Pontiella desulfatans: one gene and its partner. Each later gene encodes a partner of the first gene's protein in a complex. Links are inferred from orthologs where the notes say so. Each region holds a gene or a part of one and is shown in the gene's direction. Other genes may lie near its edges.

What was found. Proteins that work in one complex are often made in the same cells at the same time.
Region 2: the proteins of trxB (region 1) and trxA are in contact, whole or in part, in a crystal structure (PDB 1F6M), measured with the Escherichia coli proteins. The link is inferred for Pontiella desulfatans from one-to-one orthologs.

What each region holds. Positions count from the first base shown.
Region 1 is NZ_CAAHFG010000001.1:1,275,544-1,280,391, forward strand. The notes cover bases 902-3,789. They hold trxB (thioredoxin-disulfide reductase), read left to right. Parts: upstream 902-1,829; coding sequence 1,830-2,750; downstream 2,751-3,789. Other genes in these bases: E9954_RS04930 (electron transfer flavoprotein subunit alpha/FixB family protein), read left to right, coding at 902-1,683; E9954_RS04940 (acyl-CoA dehydrogenase family protein), read left to right, coding at 2,899-3,789. In the rest of the region: E9954_RS04925 (electron transfer flavoprotein subunit beta/FixA family protein), read left to right, coding at 1-682; more of E9954_RS04930, read left to right, coding at 679-901; more of E9954_RS04940, read left to right, coding at 3,790-4,053; E9954_RS04945 (hypothetical protein), read right to left, coding at 4,172-4,585; E9954_RS04950 (C25 family cysteine peptidase), read right to left, coding at 4,843-4,848.
Region 2 is NZ_CAAHFG010000001.1:1,983,555-1,987,245, reverse strand. What follows is about bases 981-3,691. They hold trxA (thioredoxin), read left to right. Parts: upstream 981-2,031; coding sequence 2,032-2,352; downstream 2,353-3,691. Other genes in these bases: E9954_RS07285 (hypothetical protein), read right to left, coding at 2,773-3,114; E9954_RS07290 (hypothetical protein), read right to left, coding at 2,414-2,749; E9954_RS07300 (nitroreductase family protein), read left to right, coding at 1,452-1,958; E9954_RS07305 (hypothetical protein), read left to right, coding at 981-1,381. Outside these bases: 23S rRNA (uracil(1939)-C(5))-methyltransferase RlmD, read right to left, coding at 1-848; more of E9954_RS07305, read left to right, coding at 965-980. UniProt on the Escherichia coli protein: Participates in various redox reactions through the reversible oxidation of its active center dithiol to a disulfide and catalyzes dithiol-disulfide exchange reactions.

The sequences.
Region 1 (4,848 bases):
TAATCCGTTCGACGAAAACGCGCTCGAAATGGCACTGCAGCTCAAGGATCTGCACGGTGGAAAGGTGATCGTGATTTCCATGGGGCCGCCGCAGGCCGAGGAAGCACTCCGTACGGCGCTCTCGCACGGCGCCGACGAAGCCATCCTGGTTTCGGACCGCAAGTTTGGCGGCGCCGATACGTGGGCCACGTCCTACACCATCAGCTTGGCCATCAAGAAACTCGAAGACATCGACCTGATCCTCTTCGGAAAACAGGCCATCGACGGAGACACCGCGCAGGTCGGCCCCGGCGTGGCGCACTTCCTCGACATCCCGATGCTCACCTACGCCAAGGGCATCGAAGTTACCGGCGACACCTTCAAGGTCAACAAAGTGACCGAAGACGGCTACGAAATCTGGGATGTCGACAAACCCGCCGCCCTCACCGTCGTGAAGGAAGCCAACGAGCTGCGCATGCCGTCGCTCAAGAAAAAAATGGCCGCCAAGAAGGCCGAGATCCCCTGCTGGGGCTTCGACGAGCTTCAGCCCGACGAAGGCAACATCGGTCTCGCCGGCTCCCCGACCAAGGTGGCCAAGGTCTTCGCGCCGCCGGTCAAGCTGAATAAGGAAATCCTCTCCGGCGAACCCGCCGACATGATCACCGAACTCATCGGAAAACTGAAAGGGCAGCACATACTATGAGCGCAGAAAAAGAACTTTGGGTATACGCGGAACAGCGCGAAGGCAAGATTGCCGGTGTGGTGCAGGAACTCCTTAGCCAAGGCCAGGTGCTTTGCGAAAAATCGGGCTACACGCTCTGTGCCGTCCTTCCGTCCGCCAATGGAGCGGAACTCTGCCAGGAGCTTTACAACTTCGGAGCCAAGAAGGTCTACGCCATCGACGATCCGAAACTGGCCGACTACCAGAACGACTACTATTCCCGTGCGGTCGCCCAGCTGATCAACGAGAAGAAGCCGGAAATCGTCCTCTACGGCGCCACCACCATCGGCCGCAGCCTGGCGCCGACCGTCGCCGTGATGGTCGATGCCGGCCTCACCGCCGACTGCACCGAGCTGGACTTCGATGTGGAAGAGGGCAACCTCCTCCAGACCCGCCCGGCCTTTGGCGGCAACATCATGGCCACCATCATCTGCCCGAACCATCGTCCGCAGATGGCCACCGTCCGCTCCAACGTCTTCAAGAAGAACAAGCTCTCCGACAACGAAGCCGGCGAGCAGGTGCCCTATGCCGTCGATCTGTCCGGTGTGCCGGAACGCATGCGCCGTCTGGAATCGGTTCACGAAGCCGACACCAACAGCATCGACCTCAACGCCGCGCAGTTCATCGTTTCCGGCGGGCGCGGGGTTGGAAAGCCCGAAAACTTCAAGGTCATCTACGACTTCGCCGCCGAGCTCGGCGCGGCTGTCGGCGCCTCGCGCGCCACGGTGGACGCGGGCTGGATCTCGCACCACCACCAGGTGGGGCAGACCGGCAAGACCGTTTGCCCGGTGGTCTACATTGCCTGCGGCATTTCCGGTGCCATCCAGCATCTCGCCGGCATGCAGAGTTCCGACATGATCATCGCGATCAACAAGGATCCCGACGCGCCGATCTTCGATGTTGCCGATTTCGGCCTCATCGGCGACCTGCACGAGATCGTGCCGGAATTCCAAAAACAGATCGCCGCCGCAAAGGCGTCGTAATTTCGTGGAGCAGGCTTTCCAGCCTGCCCTTCAGTTGAACTGGGCAGGCAGGAATGTCTGCCCCACATTAATCGATTGGCGGTTTGATTCAGGATTGTTGGTTCGGTAGGCTATCGAACCATTAATCCAAACAGAAGGAACTGATTATGGAAAAAGTTGTAATCATCGGAGCCGGTGCAGCCGGTATGACCGCCGCGATCTATACCGCCCGCGCCAACCTCGAGCCGCTCGTCATCGAGGGCATGCAGCCCGGCGGGCAACTCACCACCACCACCGAAGTCGAAAACTTTCCGGGATTCCCGGACGGGATCGACGGCACCGAGCTGATGGATAAGCTCAAGGCGCAGGCCGAGCGCTTCGGCGCCAAGTTCCTGCAGTATGATGCGGTTGCAAAAGCCGACTTTTCCGAACGCCCCTTCAAACTCGAAATGATGGCCGGCGATCCGATCGAAGCCAAGACCGTCATCATTGCCACCGGCGCGACCGCCAAATATCTCGGCATTGAGTCCGAGCAAAAATTCATGGGCCGCGGGGTATCCGCCTGCGCCACGTGCGACGGCGCTTTCTATAAGGATGTTCCGGTCGTGATTGTCGGCGGCGGCGACACCGCCTGCGAGGAAGCGATGTTCCTGACGCGCTTTGCATCGAAGGTCACGCTGGTGCATCGCCGCGACCAGCTGCGCGCCTCCAAGATCATGGCCGACCGTACCATCAACCATCCGAAAATCGAGATGGCATGGGATTCCGTGATCGATGAAATCCTCGGCGACGACTCCGGGGTGACCGGCGTCCGCATCAAGAATGCGAAGACCGGCGAAACAACCGATATCGAAGCGGCCGGCTATTTCTCGGCCATCGGCCACAAGCCGAACACCGAGGCGTTCGAGCAGCTGGAAAAGGACGAGGTCGGCTATCTGATCGCCGATGGCGTGAAGACCAAGTTCGAAGGGGTTTATGCGGCGGGCGATGTTTCCGACGCAATCTACCGCCAGGCGGTGACCGCAGCCGGAACCGGTTGCGCCGCCGCGCTGGAAGCCGAACGCTTCCTCGAAGCGCAAGGGGAGTAGGGGAATGAAGAATATAGATTTATGAATTAAGAACTGTCGGTCTGCGACGCCTTTTGAAAAGGGGGCGGGAAGCTCCCGCCAACCATTCTACATTCCAAATCTGAATTCTTAATTATTTACAACTAACAAGGAGAAGAAAGACATGGCTATTAACTGGGGTATCAGTGAAGAACAACAGGAAATCATCAACCTGATTGATGACTTCGGTAAGGAGCGCATCGTTCCTGTTCGGGCGGAGCTCGACGAAAAGGGGATTTTCCCGGCCGACCTGCTTAAGGAATTGGCGCAGATGGACTTGATGGGTCTGTATATTCCCGAGGAATACGGTGGATTCGGCGCGGATCAGCTCGGCTTCTGCATGGCCATCGAAACCATGTCCAAATACTGCATTGGCGTTTCCGTCTCCTACGCCGCCAACGCCCTGGGTGCCGACCCGATCATTATCGGTGGTTCCGACGAGCAGAAAAAGAAATACCTCTCCCCGCTGGCCTCCGGCGAAAAATGGGCGGCTTTCGGCCTGACCGAAGCCAACGCCGGCTCCGATGCCGGCGGCATCCAGACCACCGCGGTCAAGAAGGGCGACAAGTATGTCCTCAACGGCACCAAGCAGTGGATCACCAATGGCGGCGAAGCCGACATCTACACGGTGTTCGCGGTCACCAACAAAGCCAAGGGCGCCCGCGGCGTCTCCTGCTTCATTGTTGAAAAGGACACCCCCGGCTTCTCCTTCGGCAAGAAGGAAGACAAGCTCGGCATCCGCGCTTCCGCCACCCGCGAGCTCGTTTTCGAAGACTGCGAAGTGCCGGCTGAAAACCTCATTGGCCGCGAAGGCATGGGCTTCCTGCTCGCCATGAAAACGTTCGACGTTTCCCGTCCGGGCATTGCCGCCCAGGGCGTCGGTCTTGCACAGGGCGCGCTAGACGAAGCGGTCAAATATGCCAAGGTGCGCAAGCAGTTCGGCAAGCCGATCATCGCCAACCAGGGCCTGCTCTGGATGCTCGCCGAAATGGCCACCAAGGTGGAAACCGCGCGCGCCATCACCTACGCCGCCTGCCGCACGCTCGACGCCGGCGTGAAGGATGTCTCCAAGATTTCCGCCATGTGTAAATATTATGCGGGCGACGTGGCCATGTCCGTCACCACCGACGCCGTTCAGGTGCTCGGCGGCTACGGCTTCATGAAGGAATACCCGGTCGAAAAGATGATGCGCGATGCCAAGATCCTCCAGATCTACGAAGGCACCAACCAGATCCAGCGCGACATCGTGGGCAACTCCCTCGTTAAGGAATACGCCTCGATCTAGCTCTGGAATGGAGGGATGCCGGCTTCGGCGTCCGGGTAGCGAGCGCTGCCCCTCCAGCAAGCCCCGTCAATCCGGCGGGGCTTTTTTTTGTCCCTGAAGGGTGGTCGGCTTGCGCCGTCTATTGTTTCGTAAACGGCACCGTGAAGGAGGCCCAGAAATCTCCATTTACCTTGATGGTTACGTTAATGGTCATCGAATTCCCTGATATGGTTCCCGTGCCTGAGAATCCAATGGTATCACCGTAGTCATCGGTGAGACTGGCGGAGAATGTGAACGAGTTCCCCGTAAGAGTATAGCTACCTGTTGCATCGGTTCCATCGGCGGTATCGACTATTCTAAACGAGGTTCCGTCTGAATAGAACGTTAGTGTTGAGGATGGACTTCCAACCTCGACCCATGTTGTTCCAGCAAGGCTTGCATCTCCATCACCGCCGCCATCATCATCATTACAACCAATCAGCATCGCAGCGCAGCAGATGCCCAGCGCAAGCAATGCGCTTCGTTTTGTTGCCGTCTTCCCGTTGATTTTCATTGTGCACCTCGCATGTGGTTCTAGTTTGGCCGTTCCCGTTGATTTTAATAATCACCACCTTTCCCGGGGGCGGATTCATGAATTGTGTTCGGCATTCCTGAAAGCCCGGTCTCGGGATATACGCCGATTAAGGCTCGTTGCAAGGGGAAATGCGGGGGCTAAATACGCATATTAATGCGTAATTGTTGGGCTTGCGCGGCAAAAAAAAGAGTGCCGTCTTTGCAGTCGGCACTCCTTTGGAAGTATTGGATGGATTTCTATTT
Region 2 (3,691 bases), 710 kb from region 1 along the record:
TGGAGCACGTATTCCTTTTCGCCGAAGGCGACGGTGTTCTTGGCGGAGGTGGTGTTGTTTACGAAGGTGGTCATGCGGTCGCCCAAGGCGGCCTTGAGTTCCTCGCAGAGATTGTTCATTAGCTCCGGGTTGTGGGTGCTGGTGACGAGGTTGACCATGAATTCGCCGGTATTCCCGCCGTGGCGGACCACCAGGTTGCGCAGCTCGCCGGTGTGCGAGTGGGTCGAATAGATCGGCAGTTCCGTGCGATGGGCAAGGCAAAACCTGCGGACGGTGTTGAGGGTGAGGTTCATCTCGTTGGTCGAGAGGTCGCAGTGGTTAATGTCGATGGCCTTCGAAAAGCAACCGGGGGCGTGGAACCCGAGGGCGAAGTCGAGCGGCTTTTCATGGTCGCCGGGGTCGATGTCCATTTCCGCTGGAGTGAGGTAGCGCAGGTCGGTGAAGGAAAAGTCCATCTTGTTCCGGTAGCCGAACAGGTTGGGGGCGGGGATGCATTCGTCGCATTCGATGTCTTTGAAGCCTCCCAGGTGCCCGAGGGCGTCCTGCACTTGCTTGCGCTTGAGGCGCACTTGTTCGGCATAGTCCATGTGCTGCCATTTGCAGCCGCCGCAGAGGCCGAAGTAGGGGCAGGCCGGATCGATGCGATGGGGGGAGGGCTTAACCAATCCGCACATTCGGGCGGCCAGGTATTTCTTCTTAATCTTGAAGATTTCGGCCGTCACCACGTCGCCGACCGCCGCCGGACCCTGCACAAAGATGGCAATGCCGTCCTCCATGCGTCCGAAGCATTGGTTCTTGTCGCCCAGATCGATGATCTCGACCTTCACCAGCTGTTTCTTTTTATACATAGCGGCGGCAGAGTAAAGGAGGGGAGGGGCTGTGGCAAAACGATTTGGAGCAAAATGATGGTGGACAGAATTCGGTGGCACGGCGATAATCCAGTCAATTAAGCGGAGAGTTGGTTATGGTTCGTCAGCTAAACAGCGCTTCCGAGATGGCTAGGCGATTGGTTTTCCTCTTCTATATCGTGGTTTTCACAACCTACCTTTTTTCGTGTGTCATTGCCTTGGCCCTGCATGGAGTTTCGGAAATCTGCGTGGCCTGTGGCTCGTTCATCTTGTTGTCCGTTGTCCGTATTGTTGGTTATCGCTGGTTGGATTTCGAGCGCCTGAGCGATTCTTTTCCTGGTGGTTGCGCCCTGGATTGCATCCCGAGGAACGTTCGCACGGAAGTGGAGGCGCTGGTTGATGAATTCCATGCACCGGGAACGGATTGGACGCGCCGGGTTGCCATCCGCCACCGTCTGGTCGCGTTGGAGGAAGAGGAACCGGAAATCATCAAGGCCTTCGAGGATGATCTAAAAGCGGTATTGGCGGCCTGAGTTTCCCGAGAAAACCGTTTGCGCTCCTTTGGGGGATTAGTATCTTTAGAGCTCAACGAAAGGAATTTGCATGGAAACGATAAAGGCACTGATGACCCGCCGCAGCATACGCACCTGGACTACCGAACCGGTGACGGACGGGGAACGTAGGATTATTCTGGAGGCGGCCATGAACGCCCCGTCGGCCGCGGACGCGCGCCCCTGGCACTTTGTAACGATGGACGACCCATCGGTGATCAAGCAGTTCACCGGAATGGGCGGAACGGAAATGCTGGAGGAGTCGACCTTCATGGTGCTGGTTTGCGGGGACGTCTCGAAGGAGATCTATCCCGGCTTCTGGCCGCAGGATTGCTCCTGCGCCGCGCAAAACATGCAGCTGGCCGCGCACGACATCGGCATTGGATGCGTCTGGATCGCGATCCACCCGCTGGAGGAGCGCGAGCAGGTCTGCCGCAAGATTCTTGGCATCCCCGAATCGATCACCCCGTTCGCGTTGCTGGCGATGGGTGTGCCCAACGAAGTGCTCGGGCCGGAATACCGTTTTGACGAGGAACGCCTCCATTCAAACAAATGGTAGTGTTTTGGTATTTTATTTTTGAACGCATCATGTGATGATCCGTCTGATTTCAAAATAACATTGGAGATGAAACATGGCTGAAGGTGTAATTGAACTGAGTGGAAGCAACTATGAAGACGCAACCAAGAGTGGCGTCGTACTGGTCGATTTCTGGGCTCCCTGGTGCGGCCCCTGCAAAATGCAGACCCCGATCCTGGAAAAGGTTGCCGCCGAAGTCGGCGACAAGGCGGTCATTGCAAAAGTGAACGTCGATGAAAACCCGGAGCTGGCCGCCAAATACGGCATCCGCTCCATCCCGACGTTGATCCTGCTCAAGGATGGCGAAAACAAACAGCAGTTTGTCGGCCTCCAGCAGCAGGCCGGCCTGGTCTCCGCGATCGGCGCAGAGCAATAACCGCAACCGACCGGAATGAAAAAAGGTGCCCTTCAGCGGGCACCTTTTTTTCGTATCCGGGCTAGGCGGCTTTCTTGAGCCGTATCGGATGTTTGTGGGTCTTCCGGCCCTTGCTGGTATACTTGGCAAGAGCATCGGATTCGCCATCGTTGCTGGCTTTGTTCATTCGCCACATTAGCAACCCCTTTGCAGCCCCGGCGGTCGGGAAGATAATCAGCGAATCCATGAAGATATCGCCGAAGGCCGGCGAGCTTCCCGTCATCACCGGAGCCAGCAGAAAAGCAGCCCCGGACGATGCAGTGGAATATACGGAACCCCAGACCAAAGCACCTTTGGCCGTTGCTTCCTTCCACGTGCTTCCATTTTCATCTCTATGTTTCGTTTCTGTTGTTTTCATTTTCTTTCCTTTGTTAAGAGGGGTTATGCGTGGCTGGGTTTCATGCCCCGTGGGCGGATGCGGGGGATGAAGCGGTTCATGCTGCCCCGCCGTCCGCGCGGCCGCTTGGTTCGGTTGGCCTTGTTGTTGATCAACATCCACTTGGCGGCTCCGCCAACCATTCCCCAAAGCGGGAAGATGACCAGCGAGTCGATGAAGATGTCGGAGTAGGCCGGCACGGCGTCCGTGAGCAGTCGCGTCAGCCAATAGGCCGCCGTGCTGGCCCCGAGCGAGTAGGCCGGGCCCCAGATCAATGCACCTTTTGCGAGTGCATCGGCCAGGCTTGTCTTGCGTGTTCTTTTGATGTGTATGGTTTTGTTGTTCATATGGTTTTCTCCTATATGGAAAATTGGGGATTCAAAGCGAATGGATGCCGTCTTGGACTGATGAGGCGATGAAATCGTCTGATTAAACGGAACGCCTTTTCCCTTCGGACGCGCCCAGTACAACGCAACGCTGTATGGGTTTTATGCGCATGGCGTTAAAGATCGGTTAACGCATCGCCCAATGTCCAGGCCTCTTTGCCGGGGCCGGCGGCCTATCTTTGCCGGAGGCGCTGATGGGGATGTTGCCTGTTCAGGGATACCTTCACCGGGCAAGGTTTTTGTTGGGAGCCAAAGCTTCCCATGCATGAGGGCGGATTAAAGCCCTGGAAGGTTGACCGGGCATTGGCCCAGTCAGACAGTGTGGTGCGAATAACATTCATAAAGCCCGCAATCGGGTTTATCGTTTTCATTGTTAATCTCGCGATCATTCATCTTTGTTTCTATTCATCACCCCTATGGTGAATCATGGTTTTAAGGTATGCAAAGGTTGTGCCAGCTCATGCGAAGATTCTTAATGTGCCGTGTTTTAGGGGTTTACGATATCTGCTCAAAAATCGGGATATGAATATAAGACCAT